2 regions of the Priestia sp. YIM B13551 genome follow, and region 1 is predicted to be linked to the other one. Evidence: riboswitches for the same ligand, from Rfam matches in the RefSeq annotation. Region 1 holds a riboswitch; the other holds the start of a gene.
What was found. A riboswitch is a leader RNA that binds a small molecule or an ion and turns the genes downstream of it on or off. The one in region 1 is predicted to bind preQ1.

Region 1 (15,611 bases):
GCCGCAGCTCTCTCCAAGCTCTTTTACAATTAATCTGTAAAGAGCTTGCTTTTGCTCTTCTGTCCGCTGTTTACTCGTTACACTTATAATAACCAAATCCTTGCTTCTCTCAAAGCCAAGACCTGTATCTTCAATAATCATTTCATGAGCAGGATGCTGATGTACAATTTGATAACGGTCGCGCTCCGGGACGCCAAAGGCTTCTAGCATCGCTCGGTGAGCAGCGTCTAGTAATGTTTTTAACTCTTTTTCATCTCTTCCTTCTATTACATCAAATCTAAGTAATGGCATACTAAGTAACCTCCAGCTTTTTGTCTAATGTATTATTGCTTCATCATATCACAACTATCATTTGTTAAAAAAAGATATGCTATTCACAATGTGCTCTCTAGTGAAAGAGACCTCAAACGCTTCAATAAAAGCTGAACCTAATAAAAAGAAATGAGCAGCATAACGGCTCATTTCATTAGTACAAAAACATTTATAATAAGAGCTAAAATACATACAGATACAATGGCAATGAGTACGTTCATCACAAGGTTTTGCGAGGATGTTTTGGCTTGTTTTTTCATATCAGCCCGACTCATCTGTTGCTTTTCATGATCACTTTTAGACATCACGTAGCCTCTCCTATTCATCAAAATGTCAGCAGTGTGTAAATGATTTTTGAGAAACCTTGATCCAGTTCTTTTGTATAGACAGCAGCACATGCAGGTTATCACCAGTTATTTTAGCATGTTTTGTCAAATAAGTGGACTATGTAGCGCTTCAATTTAGTATTCACGGGCAAATATATTTAAATTCGTTGCTTTTCTCTTCTTTTCTCGCTATTGTTTGAGAAGAAGGATAATTAGATACGATAAAGGATGATACGATATTGAATAACCATACGCAGCTGCCTCAGTATATCTACACATACGCATGCAGCGAAGAGGAACTCTCACTATGTCAATTAGAGAGACGCTCTCTTTTTGAAATTGAAACTGAGAAACCTATCATAAAAAGTGCCGTTAAACTTGATCCAAGCAGAAGCCCTTTTATCAAAGAGCGATTAGATATTATGTATGAATCAGATGACCTTGCAGATATTTGTAAACAAGTAGAAGATATTGACCTTGGAGACAAAACATTTAAACTCATTTTCATGAAAATTAATGACTTGGAAAAAGATCAAAAAATAAGTTATAAAGGTCAGCGTGCTATTGAACGTGATGTGGGTTGGCATTTTGTAGCAGAAGCAGACTTGCATAACCCTGACCATTTGTTTGGCATTGTTCCATTTGAAGGACGCTGGTATTTTGGGAAATATCAAAAAAGCGAAGCGGTATGGCTGCATCATTTGAAGAAACCGCGTGAATACTCTACAGCACTCAGTACCCGCCTTGCAAGAGCTGTAGCTAACATTGCCGTTCCAAACCCTGAAGGAATCAAAGCGATTGATCCATGCTGCGGTATCGGTACAGTCCTTGTAGAAGCCCTTTCAATGGGCATTGATATTGTAGGACGCGATATCAATCCACTTGTGACCGACGGATCTCGTGAAAATATTGCGCATTTCGGCTTAAGCGGTGATGTCAAAACTGGACCGATTTCAGATGTTACAACTCACTATGATGTAGCTATCATCGACATGCCTTACAATCTCTACACCCACGCGACGCCTGAAGATCAGCTTTCTATTTTAAAACACGCTCGCCGCTTTGCGGATAAAGTAGTCGTGATTACAGTAGATACGATTGACCATATGATTCATGAAGCTGGCTTTTCTATTTCAGATCGCTGCGTAGCGCGCAAAAGCGTATTTTCTAGACAAGTAGTTGTATGCGAATAAAAAAGACACCAGTCTAACAGGCTGGTGTCTTTTTATTTACCACTCTTTAGGTTCATAGTCTAATTCTTTGAATAGCTGCGTACGCTCTTTTTTCGTTAAATCTCTCCATTGCCCAACAGGTAAGTTGTTTAAATGGATATTCATAATACGCGTGCGCTGAAGGCGGTATACTTCATATCCGAGCACTTCACACATACGGCGAATTTGACGATTTAAACCCTGTGTTAAAATAATTTGAAACTCATACTTAGACAGCTGTGTCACTTCACAAGGAAGCGTTTTTGTGCCTAAAATTTTTACTCCCTCAGACATGTTTTTGATAAACTCTGGTGTAATTGGCTTATCTACTGCAACAATATATTCTTTTTCATGCTTGTTTTCTGCACGTAAAATTTCATTAATAATATCGCCGTCATTTGTAAGTAAAATTAAGCCGTCTGAATCCTTATCAAGTCGTCCAACGTGGTGAATACGCAAAGGGTGATTGACTAAATCAATGATGTTTCCCTTTACTTTTTTTTCACTCGTACTTGTAATGCCGACTGGTTTATTAAGCGCAATATATACATTATTTCGAGCAATCCGAAGCTGTTGGCCGCTTACTCGAATATCATCGCCAGGCTTAACTTGATCTCCGACTTTTGCAACCTTTCCATTAACGGTTACTCTTCCTTCACTAATTAACTTATCTGCCCCGCGTCTTGACGCCTTTCCAGATTCGCTAATAAATTTATTCAGTCTCAGGTGAATCACAACCTTACATTTAAAAATTTTAAAATTTGTCTCTTCTATTAGAAACAGACATATGCCAATTTCTATACCGTCCCTATCGTAACATGCTATACGCTTCTCGTCTGCTTTTAATTTCATTACTTAATCATATTTTTTTAACAGTAATAGAAGTATAGCTCCAAAATACTTTGTAACCTTATTCTTAACATTTCAATCAATGCTTACACCTGTGAAGCTTGCATCAATCTTCACTTATATACAAGACCTAGACGTCTGGATTGACTGATCAGTATAGAGTTGCTACCATTATACTGACCGATCAACTAGTAATTATATCAGGGAGCTGTTTTCATGGAACCAACCAATTCAAAAGAAAAAATTTTAAGCGCAGCTGCTAAACTTTTTCGCAAAAAAGGCTATCACGCCACCAGTCTAAGTCAAATTACAAAAGAAAGCAGCGCTCCGAGAGGATCTATTTATTATTATTTTCCGGATGGAAAACAACAGTTAGCAAAAGAAGCTATTCAAAAAACGGGAGAAAGAGTCAAAGCTTATATCGAAAAATCCCTCGCTTCTCATGAAGATGCCGCGGCAGCTATTCAATATCATATAAAAATGATGGCTGATCGAATGTTTGAACAAGTGGAAAATGAAGAGGATATCTCTCTCGCTGCTATGTCGAGTGAAGTATGGTCATCAAACGAAACGCTTCGTATGGCCTGTGAAGACGTGTATAACGAGTGGGAGCAAGTTTATGCAGATAAGTTAGTTTGTTCAGGTTATGAACAAGAGAAAGCAAGACAGCTAGGTTCAGCTATACAGTCTTGGATTGAAGGTGCTTATACTCTTTCATTAACTAAAAATAGTACAGTCCCTATGCAAATTGCAGCTGACCAAATTGGTAAGCTGTTTGCAAACAAAAATTAATTTAGTAAAAGGAGGTCACTTATGACACAAACAGAAGAAAAAATGAGTACACAAAGTAAGCTTATCCTTTTCATTTTGATTCTAGGAAATTTTTTATGCTTAATTAGTGAAACGGTAATGAACGTGGCCTTGCCAAGTATCATTTCAGATTTTCACATTAGAACGAGCTCAGCTCAGTGGTTAACTACCGGATATATGCTTGTAATCGGCATCTCTGTTCCGGTGTCTGCTTTCTTAATTCAACGATTCACATTAAGACAGCTGTTCGTGACGGCTATGAGCTTTTACTTAATTGGGTCCTTCATTGGATTTATTACTCCATGGTTTTCTCTGCTTTTTGTGGGCCGTATGATTCAAGCATTAGGGACAGGCATTATTTTACCTCTTGTGATGAGCACAATGTTAACACTCGTGCCTGTTAGCAAACGCGGCACCGTAATGGGGATTTTTAGCGTAGCTATTTTATTTGCACCGGCAATAGGACCGGTTCTTTCAGGATTAATTATTCAATATTATTCGTGGCAAATTATATTTCTAGGTCTTTTAATTGCAGCGGCGCTTATTTTCCTATTTGCTCTTTTCAAGCTCAGTAACGTTTCTGAAACATCTAGACCAACAATTCATATCCCATCTGTGATTCTTTCTACAATTGGGTTTGGAGGAGTTGTTTATGGATTTAGCGCAGCTGGTGAAGAGACGGGATGGAGTAATCCTATCGTATGGCTTACGCTCATAATTGGCGTCATAGCTCTTGCTTTATTTGTCAGACAGCAAAGCAAGCTGAATTCTCCTATGATTAATATGAAGCCTTTTAGATCGTCTGTGTTTTCAAGATCGATTTTCTTAATGTTTCTTATTATGATGATTCAGTTTTCAATGATGTTAATTTTGCCGCTATATTTCCAAACGGCTGCGGGACTGTCTCCTTCGCAAACAGGGTTTCTTATGCTTCCAGGCGGCGTAACGCTGGCTCTAACAGCTATGGTGGGAGGACGTTTGTTTGACAAAATTGGATTTAAACCGCTGCTTTTAACGGGCTTAGTCCTTTTAACAATTATCTTAAGTTTGTTCACTACTATTTCAAGCGGAACAAACACGAAGACTGCAGCCATCTTATACGCAGCCTTTACAATTGGCGTAGGTTTAAGCATCGGGCCCGTGATGACGCTTGCTTTAAATCAAGTACCAAAACCGCTTCATGCTCACGGTTCAGCTATTTCAAATACGATTAACCAAGTTTCAGGCGCGATTGGACCCGCTTTGTATACAAGTATTATGACCATGGCTTCTCAGCACTTTATTCAACAATCAAATGAAACGAATAAAACGCTGTTACAAATAAAAAGTATGACAAGCGGGGTTCATACCGTCTATTATGTAGCCATCGCTTTCGCCGTCGTTTCGTTCCTGCTCGCTCTTACGTTAAAGAAAAAAGACCAGCAGCTTGAAACACAATAAGTAAGAAACTGATAAGAGCTGCTCACAATTTGAGCAGCTTTTGTTACATGCAGAATTTATATTATAAATGTAAGAGCAATCATAGATACTATTAAAACAAGGATAACAATACTTTTCTTTCTATCTTCCATGCTTCAATAGCGCCCACGACACCACCAATGACTAAAATAAAAGTACCTATAACGTGCAGAGGCAGCAGAGATAACAGCTTGCCTAAACTCGCCATAACTCCTCCGGTCAATATAAATCCTGTTGTTACAATAGATTTTACAGATGTTAAGTCTCTTATAGCTTCTTTTTTTCAGTTTTACTCAGTTTAAAGTAATCTACTATACTAAAAACAGCGGGTGTTCCCCATAAAATAAAGAAGCTAATCAATCTATCGGTGTCTACACTCACTGTTCATTCACCACCTTTATCAATCCCTTACGCTCAGTTCCACCATTTAACAAATAGTTATATATTATTCTTGCTTCAAGGATCCTCCAAAAGAAAATTGATGGTAGTCATCAAGCTTATTCCAATACCCTATGCACTTTACGTCAGGCTCATCAATAGCTAACGCTGCTTTATTAGTTCCTTTATAAGGAAGAAATGCCGTTAACTTAACCTTTTGTTTTGGCTTGATATTTAATTTATTTCCTTCTGCTAACACCTTAAATTTATTATCAGAATAACCGTTTTTCATTTTTAAAGGATACGATAAAAATACATTATTTTGTTTGATGGTCAAATCGCTCTTGTTTACTAATTCCATTTCATATGAAATCCCTTGCTTCATTTTTTGTTCTTTGATTACGTTAATACTTATCTTTTCTAGTTCTCTTAAAGGAACGTTGTCTTCTTCTTTTGAACACCCGGCAAATAAGATGACTAACGCTAATAAAACAAGAATTCCTAACTTTCTATTCAAAAAACAATCCCCTCTCTAGTAACAAAGGTTATTTTACAATCATAACTCAAAAAAGTTATTTAATGGTAAAAATACAATTAAAAAAGCAAACCGTCATCGGTCTGCTTTTTTAATTGCTACGCATAGGTAATGTGTTGTTGTGCGAAAAACTTTTCGATAAGGAGTTTGCCAACTATATGTATATCGTAACAAAAGAAAAAAGAATGCGCTGTGAGATTTGTCACTTCTTGTTTCAAAATAATCTAACCGGATATTTCCTATTGCCTTAAGCAAAAAGAGCAGAACGCAAACGCGATCTGCTCTTTTTACATGCTAGATATGGGTAATTTGTCCATGCGTGAAAAGCTCTTCAATAAATAAGGGGTTTATCACTACACCTATAGAATAACAAAGAAAAAAAGATGCGGCTGTGAGATTTATCACAGCCGCATCTTTTTTATTCAACTAGCTTATTAAATTGTACACGTTTATTAATTGCCGCCATAATTGGTGCTCCAACAAGCATAACAATGAACTCACCAACAGCCGTTGTTAACCATGTAAAGAAAAATGGTAAATCAAATGCTAAGTGCAGTTCAAACGCAATAATAAACATCGTGAACGTAAATACAAGTGTATTAACAAGCATACGAGCCCACATATTTTTAATGTAGCGCATAGAAAAAATGGTAATGAGTAATGATAGCACAGATTGTCCTACCCCAAACACCAGATCATAAGCGACCATTGGTGAAAAAAACAAATTCGTCAGAAATACTCCTAGCACAATGCCGTACACGTACTTTTTATTAAACACAATTAAGTGATTGAACATTTCCGATATACGAAATTGGATATTGGTGAAGCCAAACGGCTGAATTAACATGCTGACAGCAATATACATAGCAGCTAAAAGACCGTTGACGCAAAGTGTTCTTATATTCATCTTACTATTCTCTCCTTAGTTTTTTAACGTGGGATGGTTACGAACCACGTAAACACTCAAAGAATCATACAGCAAGCTTAAGCTTTCGTCAATCTAGCTGTTTACAAACTACTGCCGGTTTCTATATCTTGCATATTGACTGCTCTTTTTTCTTACTTTTCTTTAGTATAAAATAAAAGACGTATCAGTATACATAGGTGACATCAAGTAGTTAACCCTTTTGATTTGAAATACGAAAGGATTTGTAGCGATGTTAGACAATACAGATAAGCGCATACTAGAAGAGCTATCAAAAAATGGACGTATAAAGATGAAAGAATTAGGAGAAAAAGTGCATTTAACCGGACAAGCCGCTTCTGCTAGAGTATTAAAGTTAGAAGATGAAGGCATTATCAAAGACTATACAATTAACATTGATGAACGAAAACTCGGCTACATCATCCATGCATTTTTAAATATCTATACGCAGAGCATTCATCATCACCCCTACCTTACATTTTTAGAAAGTCAGCAGGAGTACGTTATCAACAACTTTAAAATCAGCGGCGATGGCTGCTACTTATTAGAATGCAAATTTCATTCAAATGAAGAACTAAATGATTTTTTGACAGAGCTAAATCAGCATGTGAATTACAAACTTTCAATCGTCATTAACAAATAAATTTTTTTAAAAAATAAAGGTATATTAATTTATGAAAATGGTAATCCTAATAACGTATTCCCCCTATTCCAATAAATTTGAAAATCCTTTGCGCCATCGCAAAGGATTCTTTTTTTATGTAGGAAACCGCCTTCTATTTTTTGAAAAGTTGAACATCTCTCACAGCGTTGACATAGCGGTCAGAGGTTTATATAATCGGTGACATCGAAGCATAGAAAAGCAGGATCAAGACCTATACACGTATCGTAATTCTTCGTCTTAGAAGTTGATCAGTTTTATAACTAGACAATTTCTAAGACGTTTTTTATTTCATTATTTGTGAAACACTAGTAAAAACAAGATTCCACGTGAAAATATCCTAATAATCAAGGAGGTTTGTATATTGAAAACAATCTATAAAGACATCATCTTAATTATTGTTGGAGCACTTTTAGTTGCTGCATCCATTGATTTTTTCGTCATTCCAAATAAATTAGGTGACGGCAGTACAGTTGGTATTGCTCTTGTTTTATATTATTTATTTCATATCCCTACAAGTATCAGCACATTTCTTGTAAACCTTATATTTATTGCCTTAGCCTATAAATTTCTAACCAAAAAAACGATTCTTTATACGATTCTAGGAGCCGTCATGACGTCCGTTTTCCTCGGTCTAGTCAGCTATATTCCTTTTCACGTTCACGACATGATTTTAGGAATTGTATTCGGGGCTTTACTAATGGGAACAGGACTTGCTCTCATTTTTATCGCAGATGGATCTACCGGTGGAACAACTCTTTTAGCTTATTTATTAAACTATACAAAAGGCTATAATATTTCTAAAAGCATGTTCTATATGGACAGCGTCATTATTTTAGCATCAGTTTTTGCTATTGGCGTCAACAACACACTCTATACTTTTATATTCGTCTATCTTTGTGCCAAAATCGTAGATGTCGTTATTGAAGGTTTCCACAACAAAAAAGCAATGACGATTATGTCTGATCAATACAAAGACATAGCACAAGTCATCACCAGTGAATTTGGAAATGCAGCTACCATCTTTTACGGATATGGCTACTACGCCAACAAAGATAAACGTATTATTTACGTTGTTATTAAAAAGAACGAGTTATTAAAAATTAAAAAGAAAATCCAGCAAATTGACCCGAATTCTTTTATTGTCATCCACGAAGTAAAAGAAGTTGTCGGCGGAAAATTTGGATTTATCGGCAATTCGCCTCATGAAACAAAAGCCGCTGCTAAATAAAAAAATCCACCTCTTGGTGGATTTTTTTATGAAAAAACCGTTAAGAAAAACGAAAAGATACCTGCTAAAAAGTAAACCGACCCTAACGCAATTGCTCCTGTAACGACCGTAAATACACTTAATCCTATAGCCACCTTCATTTTCATCCACATCCCTTTTTAGATTAGTAGTATAAGTATGTCCAAGGATAGGAGATTTATAACTATGCCCTCCTATTTATTTCATATATCGATGCAACAATTGTCTATTCAATGTGTTCTAAAACCACCCCTGACGACATAATGTATAGGAAGGATTTCATATACACATCTTTGTATCACACATATCATATGAAATTAGGTGAGATAAAATGGTGGCTGTCCACTTTTTTGAAAATAGAAAGCTTCTATTAAGCCAGCTGAGGGAAAACATTCCTTCTACGGGTGATGATTTAAAGATTAAAGGACGAAAAGGAACCGTCGTGCTTGTGAATGACATCGATGAAAAAAATGTTCACGTGGAAGTTGCTTTAGAAAAAGTAGTGAAAAAGAACTTAGCGTTAGATAACGCTAAAAAGAAAAGGAGATAAGCGGCTTACGCTTATCTCCTTTTCCTTTTAATTTATATACGAATCGTCTGTATCTTTTGCTTCAGTTTCCAAAAAAAAGAGACTCCTAAAAAGGAATCTGCAGCAAAGAGCGATATCATCGCCTGAATATTAATACAAGCTACATTTTAACATATAAAAACATATTTTACAAAAATAAACTATTATTTTACGCATAATTATTTTTTATTCGAGGTTTTTCAACATTTGAAACCCATTTCGTATAAAGATCTTTCTTTATTTTTCAGGCCAAATTTTTGCATCCGGCTCTAATAACCACTTATGCTCTTCTTCCATAATACGGTCTGTCCACGGATTATTGTCGAGATGGCGAATCATCCAGCAGAAGTACATCGCATAGCCAGGAGCCGTTGCTTGAGGATGATCCAATTCACCAGGAATTGTAATAAAACTATTATCAACTACACGGTACGCATCTTCTCCAACCATTGCGCAGCCAAATCCTTGGGGCTTGTCAAAACGATAGTAATACACTTCGGGCTGGTCATGATGATGAGGCGGATAACTCGACCATCTTCCTGGATAAGAAATAACTTCTCCAATAACAAGGTTAGAGTAAGGAGCGTTATTGTAGTCAAAAATTGTTCGAATTACACGCTGAGCAGTACCTTCCCATACTCCTTCACCAGCCACTGTGTTTTGACAATCTTCAGGCGTATATAATTTTGATGAAAACTCTTTTTCATTATCCGTTTTTTGAATTAGCACTTCACTATCGGCAAGCCCGGTAATTTTAACCTCCACATTTTTTGAAACGTGCAAACACCAAGGCTCTTCTTCAAATAGGGACTGGCGCTGAATTTCTTTCGAATGGCCTTCCCACTCTAGCTTTACCTTTCCTTCTAGTAAAAGAATAGCCGTTTCACTGCTACTGTCTAGTAAAGTTTCCTCTTTTCCTTGGGCCATTTTATAAATCCCAATATCCATCAGCATATCTTTGTGCTGACCGGTCATTTCTGTAAGTACGTTGTATCCTTTATTTAATTCACCTAATTTACCTAACATGCTTAAATTCCTCCTTTATGTAGTAGCGCAATAAGAATTTACTAATTACTCATTTTTTCTTCATAGACTCTCTAAATTCTTTTGAATATGTGACTATGAGGATTTTTTATTAACGGCAATATTCTTGATTGTGTTCAATTATTTGTAGATGCTGTGGCTTCCCTTCGTAACGGAGCCGTTGATTTCCGAACAATCAATTTTGGCTCAAGAAGCAAATGTTCTTTATGCATCGCTGGATATTTCATTTCTCTAACCAGCAAATCCACTACGTTTACAGCCATTTCTTTTGTCGGCTGTGCTACCGTTGTCAACATGGGCGTGATGGTAGTAGAAAGAACCGTATTATCAAAGCCAATCACTGATAAGTCTTGCGGCACATCAATTTTGAGTTCCTTTGCGGCTTGCATAACGCCGATAGCCAGTAAATCGTTACAAGCAAAAATAGCCGTCACTTTCTCCTTCATTGAAAAAATTTGCTTAGCACTTTCATATCCTTTTTGAATACTTGCTTCGGTCGTAATAACGTGCTGAGGCGGCACGATGATTCCATTTTCTTGCATAACTTCTCGAAAAGCATCTAAACGGGCGTGATTACTTTTTGCATTTTCTTTAATAATCGCAATTTTTTTATGATGCAAAGACAGCAAATAATCAGTCGCTAAATAGCTCCCTTTGTAGTCATCCACTGTCACTGTATTAACGGATATGTGAGGAATTTCTGAAGCAATAACGCTAATCGGTATATCTTGCTTAAGCATATTTTTTAAAAGATTAGCATTGCGAAAAGCAGAAGCTACAATTAAACCGTCGATTCTCTGACGTATTAACAGCGATAGATATTTTTTCTCTTTTTCCGCATCGTTATCGGTATTGCACATTACAACATGGAAACCTCGCTCATGACTTCGGTCTTCTATGCTTCTTGCCAAATCGGCAAAAAAAGGGTTGGAGATGTCAGGTACGAGAAGCCCAATCGTTTTAGTGGGTTTTCCTGTTAAAGCAGATGCTACGACGCTTGGATGGTAATTCAACTGCGCCATAACCTCAATTACTTTTTGTCTTGTTCTTTCACTAATATGACCGGTTTGATTGATGACTTTTGATACGGTAGAAATTGATACACCTGCTTCTTCAGCCACACTATAAATGGTTGGCTTCATTTCCTCTCCTCCTTTCCTTTCATAAACACATAAAAGGCGTAAAATCTTTTACAATGGAAATTAAAGACCGCTTTTTTCTTTAATAAAGTTTCTTGCTTTTAAAGCATATTCAAAAGGATTAGCAAGGGCTGGATCCTGTTCTGCTTCTACGACAAACCATCCGCTATAATCCGAAGTGGCAAGCGTAGTAAATACCTCATCAAATTCAATAGCTCCGTCACCTGGAACAGTAAAGGCTCCTTCTTTTACCGCTTGCAAGAAGCTCAAGTCTTGTTCTTTGACTCGATCAACTACTTCTTGACGAATATCCTTTAAATGAACATGCTTAATACGGTGCAGATATTTTTTTAAGATATAAAGAGGTTCTTCTCCTGAAAAGACAAGATGACCAGTATCAAATAGCAGCGAAACAAGCTCCGGATTGGTAAGCTCCATTAGCTGCTCAATTTCTTCTGTTGTTTGTACACCTGTGCCCATATGGTGATGATAGACAATATGCATATCTTTCTCTCGTGCTAGTTTCCCAAGATGGTGCAGGCCTTCTGCAAGTCTGTTCCACTCTTGCGATGTGAACACAGGCTTTTCTTTAAATAAAGGAACATCCAGCAGCCCTTGAATGCTGTGCCCTTGTTCAGACACAACAATTACTTTTGCTCCCATTTCGTATAAAAAATCGCGATGTTCAATAAATGGCGTCACCGTTTCTTCCAGCGGCTTTGTTGTTAAAAATGTACTAAACCAGGCACTTGCAATTTCCAAATTTCGAAGCGATAATGCCTTTTTTAAGATTGAAACATTTCGCGGATATTTATTTCCTACCTCACTTCCTTTAAAACCGGTTAAGGCCATCTCACTGATACACTGTTCAAATGTATTTTCAGCTCCTAGCTCAGGCATATCATCGTTTGTCCAACCAATTGGAGCAATCCCCAGTTTGACCGTATTTTCCTTGAACATCTCTTCCTCTCCCTTATATAAAATTAAAACCTCTTTTATATTTATCGAATGTTTCTCTTCAACAACCTCATTTTCTCCTACTCCTTAATAAACTCTTGCCATTTCAAGGTTTTTCACCTTATCTTCATAAGCTTCCTGTACATGCTGATTTTTAGATACCTCTGCTACTCCTACATGCCACCATGATTCATAACCGTTCGTCATAGTTTTTGGCAGCACTTTAATATCAATTAGCGTAGAAACCTCTTGTTTTTGTGCATCTTCTATCGCCGTTTTTAATTCTTCAAGAGAACTTACGCGATACGTTTTTACACCGTAGCCTGCGGCACTGGCTGCAAAATCAATTTTCATCACGTTTCCGTTTAGTTTTCCTGTTTCATCGTTTCGATAACGAAACTCTGTGCCAAAGCTACCCATACCGTTTGACATTTGAAGGTTATTAATGCACCCGAAGCCTGAGTTATCAAACAGTAAAATGTTTATCTTCTTTCTTTCTTGAAGGCTTGTAATAAGCTCTGAATGAAGCATTTGATAGCTTCCATCTCCAACCATCGCATACACTTCTTTAGCTGGTTCTGCCAGCTTAACTCCAAGTGCGCCTGATACTTCATATCCCATACATGAATATCCATATTCCATATGATAGGTATTAGGTTTAGTAGACTTCCACATTCTCTGTAAGTCGCCTGGAAGACTTCCTGCTGCACCAACAATGACGGAGTTGTCATCAAGGAGCTTATTCACCTCTCCAATTACTTCTGTTTGCGTTAATTGAGTACCAAGTGATTCTACATATTCAGCTAAGCTTTCATCTAAATGACCTTGTATTTCCGGAACAAAATCTGCACCAGTAAAACGTATGCTATGTAGACGCTCTAATTCTGTATCCCATGCGTCTTTAGCACTTGTAATTTCTGTTGTATAAACAGACTGATAGCCAATTGATTTTAGCTCTTCCCTAAGAGCAAGCAACCCTTCTTTTGCATCAGCTACAAGTTTCACGGCATCAAGTTTATTTGCATGAAATTCAGACGTGTTAATGGTAAGAAATTGCACGTTGGGATGTTGAAAAAGCTGTTTAGATGCTGTTGTAAAATCAGTAAATCGAGTGCCTACTCCAATTACTAAATCTGCTTCTTTAGCGATTGTATTAGCAGCTGAGTTCCCTGTTACACCTATTCCGCCCAGATTATAGCGATAGTCACTTTCAACGGCACTTTTCCCTGCTTGAGTTTCTCCAAATGGAATATGGAACTCACTTGCAAATTGTTTTAACTCTTTTGCAGCTTCTGAATACCGAACGCCTCCTCCGCAAATGATGATTGGCTTTTTCTTTGTTTTCATTAATTGAATTGCATCTGCTAGACTGTCCCTAGTCGGAAGGCGGCGCTCAATGCGGTGAACGCGCTTTTGGAAGAAATAAGCTGGAAAATCCCATGCTTCTCCCTGCACATCTTGAGGCAAACAAATAGTTACAGCTCCCGTATCTGCTGGATTCGTTAACACACGTATCGCATTAATCATAGCTGTCATCAATTGTTCAGGGCGGCTTACGCGATCCCAGTACTTACTCACTGGTCGAAAAGCATCGTTTGTAGAAATAGATAAATCATATGACTGTTCAATTTGCTGCAAAACGGGATCCGGCTGTCTAGTTGCAAATACATCACCAGGAAGCAGCAAAACTGGAATATTATTAGCTGAAGCAGTGGCTGCCGTTGTAACCATATTTGCTGAACCTGGCCCCACTGAAGATGTGCAAGCCATAATCTGCTTTCGATGTTTTTGTTTTGCAAAAGCCATCGCTGCATTGGCCATTCCTTGTTCATTACGTCCTTGATATACATCTAGATTTCCTGGGTCTTCTTCCAAAGCTTGCCCAAGACCTACCACATTTCCGTGCCCGAAAATTGTAAAAATCCCTTTAATAAACTGATGCTGCTTTCCATCAAATTCAACATACTGCTGATTTAAAAACTTCACTAATGCTTGTGCCGTCGTCATTCTAACTGTTTCCATGCTTCTTTCTCCCTTCTAGTACTAGATTGCGATTTTAAAAAAGGAAGCATAAGGAATATCTTTAATTCCTGATACTTCCTTTTTAAATGAGATGCGATTTTTAACGAATCACTTACCAGCGCGTTGTTACCATTTTCTTTCTTGTATAAAACTCCACGCCGTCCGTACCATTTGCATGAAGATCACCATAAAAAGAGTCTTTCCAGCCAGAGAATGGGAAGAATGCCATAGGTGCCGGTACCCCTACATTTACTCCTAACATACCAGATTCAATATTTTCACGGAATTCACGTACGCTTGCGCCGCTATCTGTATAAATACAAGCACCGTTTGCAAATCGAGAGTTATTAGCTACTTCAATAGCTTCTTCTAATGTTTTCACACGTACAATGGACAGCACAGGTGCAAAAATTTCATCTTGCCAAATTTTCATTTCTTGCGTAACATGATCAAAAATCGTTGGTCCGACAAAGTAGCCATTGCCATTTACTGCTGCATCTGTGCGACCGTCACGAATAAGCTCTGCTCCTTCTTGCACGCCTGATTCAATATAGCTGAGCGTACGCTCTTTATGATTTTCACGAATAACTGGTCCTAAGAAGACGTTTTCTTCTAAGCCGTCGCCAATTACAATACCATTTGCTTCCTCTACTAATCTTTCAATTAGCTGATCCGCAATTTCTTCTTGTACAGTAACAACAGATGCTGCCATACAACGTTCACCTGCTGAACCAAAAGCAGCTCCGATAATTTGTTTTGTTGCTACGTTCAAGTCTGCATCATTTAATACGATCGAGTGGTTTTTAGCACCAGCTAAAGCTTGAACACGTTTTAAGTTTTCCGTACCTTTTTTATACACGTACTCAGCTACAGGCTGTGAACCAACGAACGAAATAGCTTTTACGAGCTTATGTTCAAGAAGGCCATTCACTACGTCATGAGCACCATTTACAATGTTTAGCACGCCTTTTGGCAAACCAGCTTCTTCAAACAGCTCAGCTAATCTTGCAGCTAAAAGCGGTGTACGCTCAGACGGCTTTAACACAAATGTATTGCCGCAAGCAATCGCAAGCGGGAACATCCAGCAAGGAACCATCATTGGAAAATTAAACGGCGTAATTCCTCCAATTACACCAATTGGATAGCGGTACATGCCAGACTCAATGT
Region 2 (15,611 bases), on a different contig from region 1:
ATAACTGTGTCTTTAAAGCTTACTGTGCGACCTTGACTATCTGTTAGACGTCCGTCTTCTAGAATTTGCAGAAACATATGCTGAACGTCTGGATGAGCTTTTTCAATTTCATCTAGTAAGATGATGGAATAAGGATTACGACGTACTTTCTCTGTTAATTGTCCTGCCTCTTCATGACCTACGTAGCCAGGAGGTGAACCAATTAATTTAGACACCGCGTGTTTTTCCATGTATTCACTCATATCTAGACGAACCATAGCATCTTTTGAGCCAAATAGTTCTTCAGCTAATGTTTTGGTTAACTCTGTTTTACCGACACCTGTTGGACCGACAAATAAGAATGAACCAATTGGGCGATGCTTCGCTTTTAATCCAGCGCGAGAACGTCGAATCGCTTTTGCTACTTTTTCTACAGCTTCCTGCTGTCCGATTACTTTTTGAGCTAAGTGCTCTGCTAAATGCTTCATTTTTGCTGATTCATTTTCTTGAAGTTTACCAACAGGGATACCCGTTTTCTTTTCAATAATTGCTTGAATGTCAGCAATATCCACATTCATTTTTTGCTGTTCTTCTTCTTCGTTCAATTGTTTTTCAAGAGCAACTTCTTCATCGCGCAGTTTTGCCGCTACTTCATATTTTTCATTCTTTAACGCCTGCTCTTTTTCTTTTGTAATTTCTTTTAAGCGAGCGGCCGCGTCGTCTTTATTTGTAATGCCTGCCTGTAAATTCATTTTTGAGCCTGCTTCATCTAGCAAGTCAATTGCTTTATCAGGCAAGAAGCGATCTTGAATGTAGCGGTGTGATAAATTTACACAAGCGCGGATCGCTTCATCTGTATAGCTAACGCCGTGATAATCTTCATATTTACTTTGAATTCCTTTTAGAATTTCAACGGCTTCTTCTACAGACGGTTCGTGAACCATAACCGGCTGGAAGCGTCGTTCAAGAGCCGCATCTTTTTCAATGGAACGGTACTCTTTTAAAGTTGTAGCTCCGACTACTTGAAGTTCGCCTCGTGCAAGAGCTGGTTTTAAAATATTGCTTGCATCCATTGAACCTTCCGCTGAACCAGCTCCTACAAGAAGGTGAATTTCATCGATAAATAAAATCACGTTTTTTCGCTGTTGAAGCTCAGAAATTAACTGCTTCATGCGCTCTTCAAATTGACCGCGCACGCCCGTATTAGCTACGAGAGATGCTACATCTAATAGATATACATCTTTATTTAACAGCTTGGCAGGAACTTTTCCTTCCGCGATTTTTAAAGCTAACCCTTCGACTACAGCCGTTTTACCAACACCGGGTTCTCCGATTAGTACAGGGTTGTTTTTGTTTCGTCTATTTAAAATTTCAATGACGCGCTCTACTTCTTCTTCGCGGCCAATAACAGGGTCAATCAATCCCGTTTTCGCAATTTGAGTTAAGTTTCGACCGAACTGGTCTAAAAATCCGCTGCCGCCATTTCCTTGCTGCGGCTGTTCCGGTGCAGCTTGTTCTTGTGACATTTGCTTGAATAAATCATCGATGTTCATAAAGCCGCCACCTCCAAAACCTGATGGGATTTTATGTTCGTTCATTAGTGCTTGATAACATGTATGACATAAACGATATTGAGATTTTTGATTATTTGTTTGTACATTTAATTGAATAGATGCTTCACGTTTATTACAGTTTTGACAAATCATTTAATTAGCCTCCCTAAATGATTTTAATCGAAGATCAGCAGGTGTTTGACCTTTATTGACCTTTCGTAATCTCATTATACTTTGACCTTTTTTGACTTTCAAGTCTTTTGCTTAAAAAAATTTTTGAGGGAAGTTCCTCTCTTATGTACAAAAGGTAGTACATTAAAAAAACGTGTGTTTTGTGTGTACCCGTTTTATATATGTAAAAACATTAGAAGCATTTTGTACAATAATTTGCTTAGATAGAGAACAAATATTAATAAGAAGAAAAGTGGACAAAATGAGTGCAGAGCTTACCGTTGGATAAAATAAGTTATTGACAGCAAGAAGGATAAAAATTATACTCAAGAAGGTTTGCACTTAACTGCGTAAAAGCATAAAAGCGTTTAAGTGAAAAAGAAAGATAGAAAGGGAATACCTCATGAAAAAAGAAATTTCATTTATACAATCAATAGCGGTGGTTTTGGTGCTATTAGCTATTATTTTTGTTTCATTATTTACGTTAAAGCTGCCGCCTCATATTCCGCTGATATTTGGGGTAGCATTTATTAGTGTGATTGGCTTTTTGTTGAAATATAAGTGGACAGAAATGGAGAAAGGGATTTTAGACGGTGTTAGACTGGGCATTAAGCCTATCCTTATTTTAATGCTGATCGGGATGCTTATTGCGATTTGGATGGTAGGAGGAACGATACCGACGATTTTATCCTACGGCTTCCACTGGATTTCACCGCAGTACTTTTTAATTAGTGCTTTGGTTATTACCGTATTGGTTTCAACATTCACGGGAAGTTCATTAACAACCGTCAGTACGGTAGGGGTCGCTTTATTTGGGGTAGGAACTGCTATTGGTGTACACCCAGGGCTAGCAGCGGGGATGATTGTTTCAGGAGCTGTGTTTGGAGATAAGATGTCTCCCTTGTCTGACACAACAAATTTTGCTTCTGGTATCGTTGAAGTGCCGCTTCCTAAACATATTCAGCACATTACGTGGACGACGGTTCCAAGTATTGTTATTACCGCAATTATTGCATTGGTCATTGGGATGAACGGAAATCATGAAAGCGTCAATTACGGGGAAATCCAAGGAATTCAAGACGCATTAAAGCATACGTTTAATTTACACGTGTTAACGTTGCTTTCTCCACTTTTAGTTCTTATTTTTTCCATGAGAAGAGTCGATGTATTGCCAACGTTAGTTTTAGGGATTGTCACGGCCATTATTACAGGAATGATTACACAGCATGAATTTACGCTGAGTCAATTGCTAGGCGTTCTTCAAAGCGGGCCGGCAGTAGAGTCAGGAAATAAAGTAGTCGATGCGATTGTAAACAAAGGCGGATTACAGTCCATGATGTTTTCTATTTCTCTTATCATGATTGCCTTGTCGCTAGGTGGCTTGATGAGAGCGGTTGGAATTATTGATGCTTTATTAGAAGGATTAGCAAAACAAATCCGCCGCAGCGGAGACGTTATTTTTGCTACGCTTCTATCTTCAATTGGAGTGAACGTTATTACAGGCGAACAGTATTTATCGATTCTTCTGCCTGGGCAGACGTTTAAGCCACTGTATGAAAAGTGGAACTTAGACCCGAAAAACTTATCACGAACGCTTGAAGACGGTGGAACGGTTATTAATGCTATTATTCCGTGGGGTGTCAGCGGCGCTTTTATTTCAACTGCATTAAATATTCCCGCGGCTGACTATATTCCATTTACATTCTTTAGCATTCTCTGTCCGATCTTTTCAGTTATTTTAGCATATACAGGCATTGGCATTGCCAAGAAAAAAGCTCAGTCTTAACTGGGCTTTTTTCTTTTTGAAAAAGGACAGGTAAAAAACGACAAAAAAAGTATCATTCCACTTTTCAAATCTATAATTTAATAATACAATTTACTATACGTCTTTCTTGTTAATGTATTTGTATGAATTCTTATTTCTTTACAGATGAAGAAATTTGGGTTTTGCGGTATGATAAATAAGCTGTATTGGCGATGGGATGAATGCCCTTTTTAGCAAACATTTAAGAAGGGTAAAGCCAAATGAAAACACTCATTATAAAAGAGAAAAGATATTTATTGAGGAGAGGGTTTCTGTTGAAAAAATGGGGCATCATTGCATTAATCACTGTAGCTGTGCTCGGTGTGACAGCGGTTTTCAACCGAGCTGAAAGTGATGATGTAAATAAAGAAAAATTGAATTTATTATCGCCTTATTCAAATAAAGTAGATGTATATAGCATTACGTATCCTAGTGATAATTTAAAGATAAAAGGGTTTTTAGTACAGCCTAAAGACATTGCAGACAAACATTATCCGCTTTTAGTATATAATCGCGGAGGAAATCGCGAACATGGCATGATTCGCGCAAAAACACTTCAGTATTTGTCATACTGGGCAAGTAAAGGCTACGTCGTTGTTGCGACTCAATACAGGGGAAATGGCGGAAGTGAAGGAACAGAGACGTACGGCGGTAAAGATATTGACGACGTATTAAATCTTATTAAATGGGGAGAACAGCTTCCTTATGTAAATCACCAGCAAAAGGTAGCGCTAGGATATTCACGCGGCGGCATGATGACGTATTTAACGATGAAAAACGGCGTTAAATTTGATGCAGTTGTCGTACAATCAGGTATTACCGACATGTTTCAATTCTATGATCAAAGAGGGCCTGAAATGAAACAAGTGCTGCGGACAATTGTAGGAGATCCGGCGCAGTATCCAGAGAGGTATAAAAGTCGTTCTGTTGTCTATTGGAGCGATAAAGTAAATTCACCTCTTTTAATTTTACAGGGTGATCATGATCGTAAAGTTCACCACACTCAGGCTGAAAAGCTTGTGAAACAACTAGATGAGCAGGGAAAAGAATACAAATACGTACTGTACAAAAACGGAGACCATCCGCTAACTGCTTATTATGATCAATATAACGCGGAAATTGATAAATGGTTTAAAGTACATTTAGCTAAGCAGTAAAGAAATTGGAAGCAGTTTTGATGAATGGAAAAGAGCACCTTGTTTTATCCTACTACATGTAAGCATATAAAAAGGGGATGAAGCAAAATGACTCAGTCTAAAAGTCAAAAAGAGCGTCAGTGGAATGTACGAAAACAATCACAAAACCCATCGCATGGAAAAGTAAAATCTTTTGAAGAACTATCACAAGAAATCACGCCTAAACGTAAATAAGGTAACCATCATATAAAGGAAGACACAAAAAAGGAGAGCTGAAGCTCTCCTTTTTCTATGTTTGTTTATGGATTTGTGGACCACATGCCCGCAGATTTGATAAAAATACGCGGATGCAGTTTTAATTGTGCTACCATAATTTCTGCTAGGTCTTCAGGCTGCATCACTTTATCAGGATTGCCATCCGTTAAGTTTTCTTTATATGCTAATTCCGTTGCTACTGTACTTGGTGTTAGCGCTGTTACACGAATATTGTGTTTGCGCACTTCTAGCGCTAGAGATTCAGTTAAGCCGAGCACGCCAAATTTTGAAGCGCTGTAAGCACTTGTAACGGGAGCGCCTTTTTGACCAGCAGTGGAAGAAATATTGATGATGTCTCCACCATTTTTTTCGATTAATTGAGGTAGAACGGCGCGCGTTACGTAGTAAACGCCCATTAAATTCACATCAATGATTTGTTTCCACTCAGCTGGGTCTAGCTCTAAAAAGCTTCCGAATTTACCGATTCCTGCATTGTTGATTAAGATATCCGTTGCCCCTAATTTTGTATGTAGATGCTCAACTGCTGCGTTTACTTCTTCCATAGAAGAAACATCTGCTGTTGCATAAGCAACTTGTACATCAAATGCTTCTAGTTCAGAAGCAACAGCCTTTAAATCTGACTCTGTACGAGCAATTAAACCGATATTTACGCCTTCTTTTGCTAATTCAATCGCAGTTGAACGACCGATACCTTTTCCTGCTCCTGTAATAAGAGCTACTTTGCCTTTAAGTGATTGTGCCATGTATAGACTCCTTTCAATGTTCCGCATAAACATTCTTCATAATAACAAAGAATTATCCATTACTATCCTATAGAAATGCACAAATGATGTCAAAAATAAAGATTATTAAAATGGCTTCAAGTATAAATTTCCTTTTCATACAAAAACTATAGAGACTAAAAAGAAGAAATTCCGTTTCTTTTCGTTCAATGTAGTGGAGGATGAACAATGCGTATAAAAAAACTATCTGAGTTAACGAATAAATCCAAGCAGCGGAAAGAAAAAGCTGATGAATCGAAGGACTCTAAGGAAACTAGTGCTTCTTCTACACAGGAAGAGCAGAAATTATCGGAGAGGGTGGGAGATAATTTATCCCGCATGAAAAAAGCACTGGGACAGAGCACGGATTTAGTTGTGCGAGAGTTTCGAATTTCGATTGAAGAAAAATTCACTTTAGGTGTTGCTTACATCGACGGATTAGTAAATAAAGACGAAGTTGAACACTATGCGCTGGACTCCATTATGCACTATCACGATGAACATTTAACACATGATGATGGCATTGTTAATATGTACGAATTGATTAAAAGCTATAGTTTGGCAGCGGGTGAAATCATGGAAGCAAAGACATTGGATGATGCTCTTCTTCATGTTTTATCAGGAGATACCGTACTGTTTTTAGAAGGGTATCAAACGTGTATTATGGCAAGTACAAGAGGGTGGAGAGACAGGGCTGTTTCTGAACCACAATCTCAGACCGTTGTAAGAGGGCCTCGAGACAGTTTTACAGAAACACTGCGAACGAATACCGCATTGATTCGGCGCCGAATAAAATCTCCAAAACTTTGGATTGAATCTCAGCAAATAGGAGAGTTTACAAAAACGGATATTGCGCTCGTTTATATAGACGGCATTGCGGATGAACAGGTCATTCAAGAGGTAAAGGAGCGTCTTTCTAAAATTGATATAGACGGTATTTTGGAGAGCGGATATATCGAAGAGTTGATTCAAGATGAAGATTATACACCTTTTCCTACTATGCATAACACGGAGCGTCCAGACTCCGTGGCAGCAGGTCTTTTAGAGGGACGAATAGCCATTTTAGTAGACGGTACACCTTTTGTATTAATGGTTCCTGCCCTATTTATTCAATTTTTTCAAGCGGCTGAAGATTATTACCAGCGCGCAGATATTAGTACATTGATTCGCTTAATGCGCTACATGGCATTTTTCTTAGCCCTTTTAACACCTTCTGCTTATATTGCTTTAACTACTTTTCATCAAGAGATGCTTCCTTTTGCTTTGTTAATTAGTATTGCAGCTCAAAGGGAAGGTGTTCCTTTTCCTGCTATTATTGAAGCGTTTATTATGGAAATCACGTTTGAAATTTTGCGAGAAGCTGGAGTCCGATTGCCTCGAGCAGTAGGTTCAGCTATTTCGATTGTGGGAGCACTCGTTTTAGGAGAAGCCGCCGTACAAGCGGGATTAGTTTCACCTGCAATGGTTATCGTTGTATCCATCACCGCTATTAGTAACTTTGTGTCACCTGTGTATGATATGGCTATTGCAGTAAGGATGCTGCGCTTTATTTTAATGGTTTTAGCAGCTACTTTTGGCTTGTTCGGTATTATCCTGGGGTTAATTTTAATGATTTTACATTTATGCAGCTTAAGGTCATTTGGAGTCCCTTATATGACACCTATGGCTCCATTTGTGAAGCGCGATCAAAAGGATGTTCTGATTAGACGTTCGATCAAAAAAATGAAAACAAGGCCAAAGCTGATTAACGAGAAGAATATTTCACGTCAAAAGACGCAAAAAAACTAAACTGTGTAAAGGTGGCCGTTTACTATGAAAGCATTTCTAATGTTATGTATCTGTTCATTGCTATTAAGCGGCTGCTGGAGCAGTAGAGAGTTGAATGAGCTAGCCATTACGGTTGCTGTCGGAATTGATAAAGCAGAAGATGGCATCATTGTTACAGTTCAGCTGATTAACCCTGGTGATATTCAGGCCAAAACCCCTACAAACGGGCCTTCTGTTACCACATTTTCTATTAAGGCTTCGTCTGTAATGGAAGGGCTAAGAAAAATAACGACGAAATCCCCGCGGAAAATTTATCTTTCTCATTTACGAATGCTAGTCATTAGCGAAAGCATGGCGGAAGACGGTATTGCTGAAGTGCTTGATTTCTTTGCTCGGGATCATGAAGTGCGTACCGATTATTTTGTTGTTGTTGCTAAAAATACGAAAGCATCGAGCGTTCTGAACGTATTAACAACAATCGAAAAAATACCAGCTAACCATATGTTTGCTTCATTAGACGTGTCACAGCGTATTTGGGCACCTACTAGAGGAGTAAAGTTAAATGAACTGATCAGCAACTTAACCAGCGAGGGAAAGCAGGCGGTATTATCAGGGGTATTGGTGAAAGGCAATGTAAAAAATGCAGGAGATATGTCGAGCATTTCTCGCACCAATCTTTCCACACTGCTCAATTTCAAAGGATTAGGTGTCTTTCAAAATGATAAGCTTATCGGCTGGTTCAATGAAGACGAAAGTAAAGGATATAACTATATTACAGGAAATGTAAAAAGTACGTTGATTGTTATTCCATGCGAAAAAAAAGAAAAAAAGCATGATATTATCGGAGTAGAAATGCTTCGAACGAATGTCAAGGTGACAGCTACTATGAAAAATCATAAACCTCATATTCACGTTGATTTAAAAGGAGAAGCTAACGTAGCTGATGTAGAGTGTCAAGTAAATTTACAGGACCCAGCTGTAATCAATATGCTCGAACGAAAAACAGCAGCCGACGTAAAAGAAAAAATGAATGATGCAGTAGAAAAAGCTCAAAAAACCTATAAAAGCGATATCTTTGGTTTTGGCGAAGCGTTTTACAGACAAGATGTAAAGAGATGGTACAAAATGAAAAGAGACTGGAACAGAATTTACGCAGAGGATTTAACCGTCGATTTAGATGCAAAAGTTCAAATCCGTCGCTTAGGCACGTTAAATAACTCATATATGAAGCAAATGAAGCATTAAGGAGAAAGAAAATGGAGGGATTTATCGCCTTACTTGTACTGCTTGCTTATTTGACTAAAAAAATAATGATCAACTTCCGAAAGGAAAAGTATTATCGTGAAATAGTCGTCTACCTTTGTCTCATAGGTTTGGGTCTATTCTTTTGGGGAGCGATTACACTCCGTAAAGAAGTTCCTACGCCTCTGTACTTTTTAGAGGCACTAATTAAGCCTCTTACTAGAACCGTTCATCATCTGTTATTCACGTGAGCAAGCATGTAGGAGAGAAGGTGTGTATGATGCAAATAAAAGAATTTATTAGTCCGAAACAATTTCTTTTTCTAATTTATGTTTTTTGTATCGGAAGCGCCATCTTGGCAGTTCCGGCTACATTATTAGAGACGAATAGACAAAATGCGTGGTTTTGCGGTGTGCTTGCTATTGGCTTTGCACTTTTAATCGTTGCGGTGCTTTTATGGCTGATTCAGCGTTACCCTCAGCAAACATTCATTCAAATAGCTAAAAAGGCGCTAGGTCGTTATGCCGGAACGTGTATTTCTCTTATTTACATTTTCTTTATGTTCATTCAATCTACGTTTTCGCTTCGAGACATCAGTACATTTATGACGACTCAAATTGTCCCTGAAACGCTGCCTACGTGGATTCATGCGCTTGTTCTTTTAGCTGTTATATACGGAGGGTATCTAGGTATTGAAGTGGTAGGGAGAACCGCGGAAATCTTTTTGCCGTGGATTGTGGTCCCCTTTTTATTGTTAATTGTTTTAAATATTCCTCAGATGAAAATTGATCGTCTTTATCCTTTTTTTGAATTCAGCATGGGTGATTTAGTATTAGGGACCACTTATTTTTTAGGAAACCCGTTTATGGAATTGGTTTTTATTCTAATGATTACGCCTCATGTAAAAGGTGGAAAAAAGGTAAAAAGAATGTTTGTTATCGGCACTGTCGCATCGGGCTTGACGATTACGATTGCAGTTGCGGCTTGTATATTAGCTCTTGGCGCGAATATTGCATCGATGCACAGCTACCCAGTTTATTTATTAGGAAAAATGATTTCGTTAGGTGCAACGATTCAGCATGTTGAAGTATTAGTAGCTATTATTTGGATGTTATCTATCTTTTTTAAAGTTGTCATTGTGTTCTATGCTATTCAGTTAAGTATCGTCCAACTGTGTAATTTACGGGTGCGCAATTTTTTAAGCTTTCCTTTAGGTCTAATTATTACAGGCGTGGCGTATTACATTATTCCCAATACAGCGTACTTCAATTATTTTGAAAAATATTACTGGCCGTTTTATTTATTTGTACTAAGCGTCTGTTTTCCGTTGTTATTTATTGCGCTTTCTTATATAAAGAAAAATAAGGCAGCTAAAGGCGATAGAAGCCAACAAACATAGCATTATTTATACGCATGTGGTATAATACGATGACAATTCAAGAAGAAACTCCGTGCACGTTTGTATATGTACGGGAGAGGTTCGAAAACTCCCTCTATAAAAAACTAAGATCATCGTTGATGACAAAAGACACGGTTTTAGCGTGTCTTCTTTCACGTGCTTTTCTATCAACGCGTCTTTTTGACGTGTATGCTGGCGAGGACGTGTATCTTAGTTGCTTTTTAGGGAGATTGCTGGAAAAGAGCAGTCTCTTTTTTGTGTTATAAAATTAGTCACAAAGGGAACGAACGGTTCAATAAAGTTTCTTCTTCTTTTGATTTCAATCAAAAAGGAGACGAACAATAATGATGAAAAATGAAAAAGCTATTGTTGTATTTAGCGGAGGTCAAGATAGTACAACATGTCTATTTTGGGCTTTGAAAAACTTTAAAGAAGTAGAAACGGTTACTTTTCAATACGGTCAGCGTCATAGTCAAGAGATAGAGGTAGCAAAAGCTATCGCAGCTGATTTAGGTGTGAAGCATACCGTACTAGATATGTCACTTTTAAATCAATTAGCACCAAATGCCTTAACGCGAGATGATATTGAGATCGAGCAAAAAGAAGGAGAGTTGCCTACAACGTTTGTGGACGGCCGCAATCTGTTATTTTTATCATTTGCAGCCGTACTGGCTAAAAACAGCGGAGGCCGTCATATCGTAACAGGCGTTTGTGAAACTGATTTTTCGGGATATCCAGACTGTCGAGATGTATTTGTAAAATCGTTAAACGTCACGCTTAATTTATCAATGGACTTTGAATTTGTGATTCATACGCCGCTTATGTGGATTGATAAAGCAGAAACGTGGGCGTTAGCGGATGAGCTAGGGGCGCTTGAGTATGTGCGTGAAAAAACATTAACATGCTACAACGGTATTGTTGCTGATGGATGCGGCGAATGTCCCGCATGTCAATTGCGAAAACGCGGGTTAGATCAATACATGCAAACAAAAGAAGGAGGAGAGGAATAATGCTGCAACAAATGTATCCTCAAGTATTTCATGACTATGAATATGAACTGAACAAAGATATGCAGTTTGCTGCGGCACACTTTGTTCCTCACACAGAAGCAGGAAAATGCCGTCAAGTCCATGGACATACGTATTTTGTAAACTTAACTGTTGCCGGAGATACATTAGACGAAGCGGGCTTTTTAGTAAACTTTGCGCTATTGAAAAAAATTGTTTCTGGTCAATTTGATCATACATTATTGAACGATCATTCTATCTTTAACGAAGAAAATCCAAATGATTTTCCTACAACTGAAGTTGTTGCTCGTAAAATTTATGAGTTGGTTCAAGAATATCTAGACACACTACCAAATAACCCTTCTTGCGTACAAGTATTCGTGCGGGAAACGCCGACAAGTTACGTAGTTTACCGCCCAAAGAAGGTGAAAAAACGTGGCTAATACAATTCCAGTACTTGAAATATTCGGACCAACGATTCAAGGGGAAGGAATGGTTGTAGGACGTAAGACGATGTTTGTTCGTACCGCGGGCTGTGATTATTCCTGCAGCTGGTGTGATTCAGCTTTTACATGGGATGGATCTGCTAAAAACGATATTCGTCAGCTAACAGCAGAACAAATTTGGACGGAGCTAAAAGAAATTGGAGGAGAGTTCTTTGATCACGTCACCATTTCTGGAGGAAACCCTGCGCTTATCAAGGCGATTGGTTCACTTGTAGAGCTTTTGCACAGTCATGGGGTAAAAGCAGCTCTTGAAACACAGGGAAGCCGTTATCAGGATTGGTTCCTAAAAATCGATGATTTAACGATTTCTCCTAAGCCTCCAAGTTCATTAATGAAAACAAATTTCTCCGTATTAGACGATATTATAGAGACATTAATAAAGGAAAAACGCATGGCGCATATAAGCATAAAAGTCGTTGTATTTAATGATGATGACTTTGAGTATGCAGCCTCTGTTCATGAACGTTATCCTGAGGTTCCATTTTTTGTTCAGGTAGGCAATGAGGACTTAACGACAATCGATAATGCGTCGTTAACACAAGAATTGCTTAAAAAGTATGAGTGGTTAATCGATAAGGCAGTGGCAGCTAAAAACATGAACGATGTAAGAGTTCTGCCGCAGGTTCACGCCCTTGTTTGGGGAAATAAACGAGGCGTGTAAGCGCATAGCAAAAAATTTACAAAGAAAAATAAAAACAGATATATACAAAATAAAAAAACGCTGTTAGAATGACAATCGTAGAAAGAGAGGAAATGCAAATGAGCGGTCGAAAAGATGAAGAATTAGAAGGTGTATCACTCCTTGGAAATCAAGGAACAAACTATTTGTTTGAATATTCACCAGAGATTCTAGAAGCATTTGATAACAAACATCCAAATCGTGATTATTTTGTGAAATTCAACTGTCCAGAATTTACGAGCTTATGTCCAAAAACAGGTCAGCCGGATTTCGCAACCATTTATATTAGTTACATTCCAGATGAAAAAATGGTGGAAAGCAAGTCGTTAAAGCTTTATTTGTTCAGCTTCCGTAACCATGGAGATTTCCATGAAGACTGTATGAACATTATTATGAATGACTTAATTAAACTGATGAATCCAAGATATATTGAAGTATGGGGAAAATTCACACCACGCGGCGGGATTTCAATTGATCCATATACAAACTATGGCCGTCCCGGTACGAAGTATGAAGAAATGGCTAATTATCGCCTGATGAATCATGATTTATACCCAGAAACAATTGATAATCGTTAATTCGAACAAACAGGTTGTGTATGCAACCTGTTTTCCATTGCAAAAACAACAGGTGAGAAGGTGAAAGAATGTCACAGAGATCAGCATTAGTATTAGGTGCAAGCGGACTTGTTGGTCAAGAACTTTTAAAAATGTTATTAAGCAACAGCTTATATAACCATGTGACAGTGTTTGTTCGAAAAAAGCTACCAATCGAACACACAAAGCTACGTCAGCTTGAAATTGATTTTTCAGAGCTTGATAAGCACGAAGAATGCTTTGCAGTTGATGATGTATATTGCTGTTTAGGCACGACAATGAAAAAAGCAAAAACAAAAGCGAAATTCATTAAAGTGGACTACGAATTTCCTTTAAAAGCGGCTAAATGTGCAGAAAAATATCGCTGCAAAAACTTTTTAACGATTACAGCAATTGGTGCTGATCTTCGTTCGCCATTCTTTTACAGTAAAGTAAAGGGGCAAGTAGAAGAAGATATCGCAAGCTTGTATATCCGTTCTACTCACTTTTTCCGCCCATCGTTATTATTAGGAAAGCGCCAAGAGTTTCGCCTATTTGAAAAGATTGGGGGATACACGTTAAAGTCGTGTTCATTTTGCCTTGTAGGAAAGTGGAGAAAGTATCGTCCAATTAAAGCGTATAACGTAGCCAAATCGATGATGAAAGCTGCCCTTGAAGATAAATGTGGCGTTCATGTACATGAAAGCCAAGACATTTATACAGGTGAATGCTATTATTCGTTTACCAACGGTAAGCGAGTATTATCAAAATAAAGAAAAGCCTCTTCATAAGAAGGGGCTTTTTTTCTATCTTCCGTCACCATCCGCATCTCCATCTCCATCTCCATCATGATCGTGGTTAGAAGCAGATTCACTCCAGCTTGTGTAGGAGTTAGAATCTTCTTCGGCATAATTCATGGGTTCAACGGATGTTTTTTTATTTGAAGTTTGTTTGCGTTTAAAAACGAACTGCACGATGAAAAAAAGAATAACAATAAGAGCAACGATAAACAATACAGTATCAAACATGCTAGTAATTCCTTTCGGTAAGAAGATAGTAGTAGCTTGTTCTTATTGTCACACGAAAATAAGCCCCTTTCAAGAAAAAATGGGGCCTGTTTTTGTTTCTTTAAGGAAACTTTTTTTATCTCAGCCATATATTATTGTATAAAGAAACATTTTAGAAAAGAGGGAGTACAGTGAAAAAAAGTTCGAAGGATGTTAAGGTGCAACAGTATATTTACCTTATGTATAAGCTGGGAATTATTACAGAGGAACAAAAGAATCAATTCTTTCAAAACCAATAAAAAAGCAACCGCTTTTGCTTTCCGGCTGCTTTTTTCCTTTACATAGCTGGATTAATGATGGTGTAGTTTTTGTGGTTGACAACAGTTCGCTGTTCTAAGTCTAAATCGCGGTAGTTTGTCATGTAAGTCAAATCTACAATCACGGAGTTTTCATTTACTTTTTCGACAATGCCCTGTAAGCCATTTTTAAATTCTATCAAGTTTCCTACCTCTGCTATTTTCATGATTCATCGCTCCTTTGTTTTAAATTAGTTCATTATAAATTTTTTCAATAATTTTAATTTTAAAAATAGTAAAACTAGTTAGCGTTTTCTTTTTTACAATTTTGCCTTAAAACTGGGAATTAGTAAAGGGTTTTTTGAAAAAATATAAAATAAAATTGAAAAAATAAGTAAAATGTGCTGAGAAATAAAAGGAATTGGTAGCTTTAACGAAAGAGAGAAGCAGGACAGTTCCATCTTTGTTCATCTTTCGTTATAATAAACGAGGTATAATCTTGTCATAAATTATAAGAATTAGAAGGTGTAGAAATTGAAAGATACTGGACTCGTGCTCGAAGGAGGCGGTATGAGAGGCCTTTATACAACTGGAGTTTTAGATTACTTTATGGAAAGAAATCTGTATCTTCCGTATGTAATTGGCGTTTCAGCCGGCGCTTGTCATGCCACTTCTTATTTATCTAGACAAATAGGAAGAAGTCGCAAAGCTAATTTAGATTTTTTAGAGGATCCTCGCTACTTGTCGTGGAAAAATTATTTTAAAACAAAAGAGATATTTGGAATGGATTTCGTTTTTGATGAAATTCCTAATCAGCTTCTTCCATTTGACTTTGAGGCATTTGCTGAGCGTACAGAGAAGCTTGTAGTAGGAGCAACGGACTGCGTGACGGGAGAACCTGTTTATTTTGATGAGTATGACCGGGACATTTTGACAGCGGTTCGCGCTTCTAGTTCCCTTCCATTTTTAGCACCTGTCGTTACATATAAAGGAAAAGAGCTGTTAGACGGAGGAATCAGTGATCCGATTCCAATCAAAAAAGCAGTGCAGGATGGATATAGAAAAAATATTGTTGTGCTAACGCGAAACGAAGGATATCGAAAAAAGAAATCAAATATGCTTTGGTTATTGAAGCGCAAATACCGTCATTATGATGGGCTGACTCGTGCGCTTGAGAACCGCTATAAATTGTATAATGAAACATTGTCATATATTGAAGAACAGGAAAGACAGGGGAATATCTTTGTGATTCGTCCGCAAACCCCTCTTGTAGTAGGGCGAATTGAGAAGAATCGTGAGCGTCTCGACGCTCTTTACAACCAAGGATATAAAGAAGCTGAAGCTCAATTTGCATCTCTGCAAAATTGGCTGAACAGTTAAAAGCGAGGTGAAACTGAATGGATGAACAAACAGCAATAAACATGTTGAATGAGTTAAGTGAAGGAAAAGTAAC

Region 2: another riboswitch for preQ1. It lies ahead of queC (7-cyano-7-deazaguanine synthase QueC); the one in region 1 lies ahead of ACFX4N_RS26240 (QueT transporter family protein).

What each region holds. Positions count from the first base shown of each region.
Region 1 covers NZ_JBHZOX010000008.1:105,264-120,874, forward strand. The annotation lists gene ACFX4N_RS26200 (tautomerase family protein) at 1-291, opposite strand, end outside; gene ACFX4N_RS26205 (hypothetical protein) at 459-617, opposite strand; gene ACFX4N_RS26210 (TRM11 family SAM-dependent methyltransferase) at 878-1,831, shown strand; gene rluF (23S rRNA pseudouridine(2604) synthase RluF) at 1,868-2,575, opposite strand; gene ACFX4N_RS26220 (TetR/AcrR family transcriptional regulator) at 2,915-3,490, shown strand; gene ACFX4N_RS26225 (DHA2 family efflux MFS transporter permease subunit) at 3,512-4,948, shown strand; gene ACFX4N_RS26230 (hypothetical protein) at 5,040-5,174, opposite strand; gene ACFX4N_RS26235 (hypothetical protein) at 5,412-5,861, opposite strand; gene ACFX4N_RS26240 (QueT transporter family protein) at 6,298-6,786, opposite strand; PreQ1 riboswitch class I at 6,796-6,840, opposite strand; gene ACFX4N_RS26245 (Lrp/AsnC family transcriptional regulator) at 7,037-7,447, shown strand; gene ACFX4N_RS26250 (YitT family protein) at 7,830-8,696, shown strand; gene ACFX4N_RS26255 (hypothetical protein) at 9,046-9,264, shown strand; gene ACFX4N_RS26260 (5-deoxy-glucuronate isomerase) at 9,520-10,308, opposite strand; gene ACFX4N_RS26265 (LacI family DNA-binding transcriptional regulator) at 10,443-11,468, opposite strand; gene iolE (myo-inosose-2 dehydratase) at 11,529-12,425, opposite strand; gene iolD (3D-(3,5/4)-trihydroxycyclohexane-1,2-dione acylhydrolase (decyclizing)) at 12,510-14,444, opposite strand; gene ACFX4N_RS26280 (CoA-acylating methylmalonate-semialdehyde dehydrogenase) at 14,557-15,611, opposite strand, start outside.
Region 2 covers NZ_JBHZOX010000001.1:1,642,701-1,658,311, reverse strand. The annotation lists gene ACFX4N_RS08435 (ATP-dependent Clp protease ATP-binding subunit) at 1-1,685, opposite strand, end outside; gene nhaC (Na+/H+ antiporter NhaC) at 2,107-3,489, shown strand; gene ACFX4N_RS08425 (alpha/beta hydrolase family protein) at 3,783-4,664, shown strand; gene ACFX4N_RS08420 (DUF6254 family protein) at 4,752-4,877, shown strand; gene ACFX4N_RS08415 (3-ketoacyl-ACP reductase) at 4,943-5,662, opposite strand; gene ACFX4N_RS08410 (spore germination protein) at 5,870-7,468, shown strand; gene ACFX4N_RS08405 (Ger(x)C family spore germination protein) at 7,493-8,692, shown strand; gene ACFX4N_RS08400 (hypothetical protein) at 8,704-8,940, shown strand; gene ACFX4N_RS08395 (GerAB/ArcD/ProY family transporter) at 8,967-10,088, shown strand; PreQ1 riboswitch class I at 10,159-10,202, shown strand; gene queC (7-cyano-7-deazaguanine synthase QueC) at 10,433-11,098, shown strand; gene queD (6-carboxytetrahydropterin synthase QueD) at 11,098-11,538, shown strand; gene queE (7-carboxy-7-deazaguanine synthase QueE) at 11,531-12,262, shown strand; gene queF (preQ(1) synthase) at 12,361-12,858, shown strand; gene ACFX4N_RS08370 (NAD(P)H-binding protein) at 12,927-13,628, shown strand; gene ACFX4N_RS08365 (hypothetical protein) at 13,662-13,883, opposite strand; gene ACFX4N_RS08360 (YkvS family protein) at 14,200-14,385, opposite strand; gene ACFX4N_RS08355 (patatin-like phospholipase family protein) at 14,693-15,538, shown strand; gene ACFX4N_RS08350 (hypothetical protein) at 15,556-15,611, shown strand, end outside.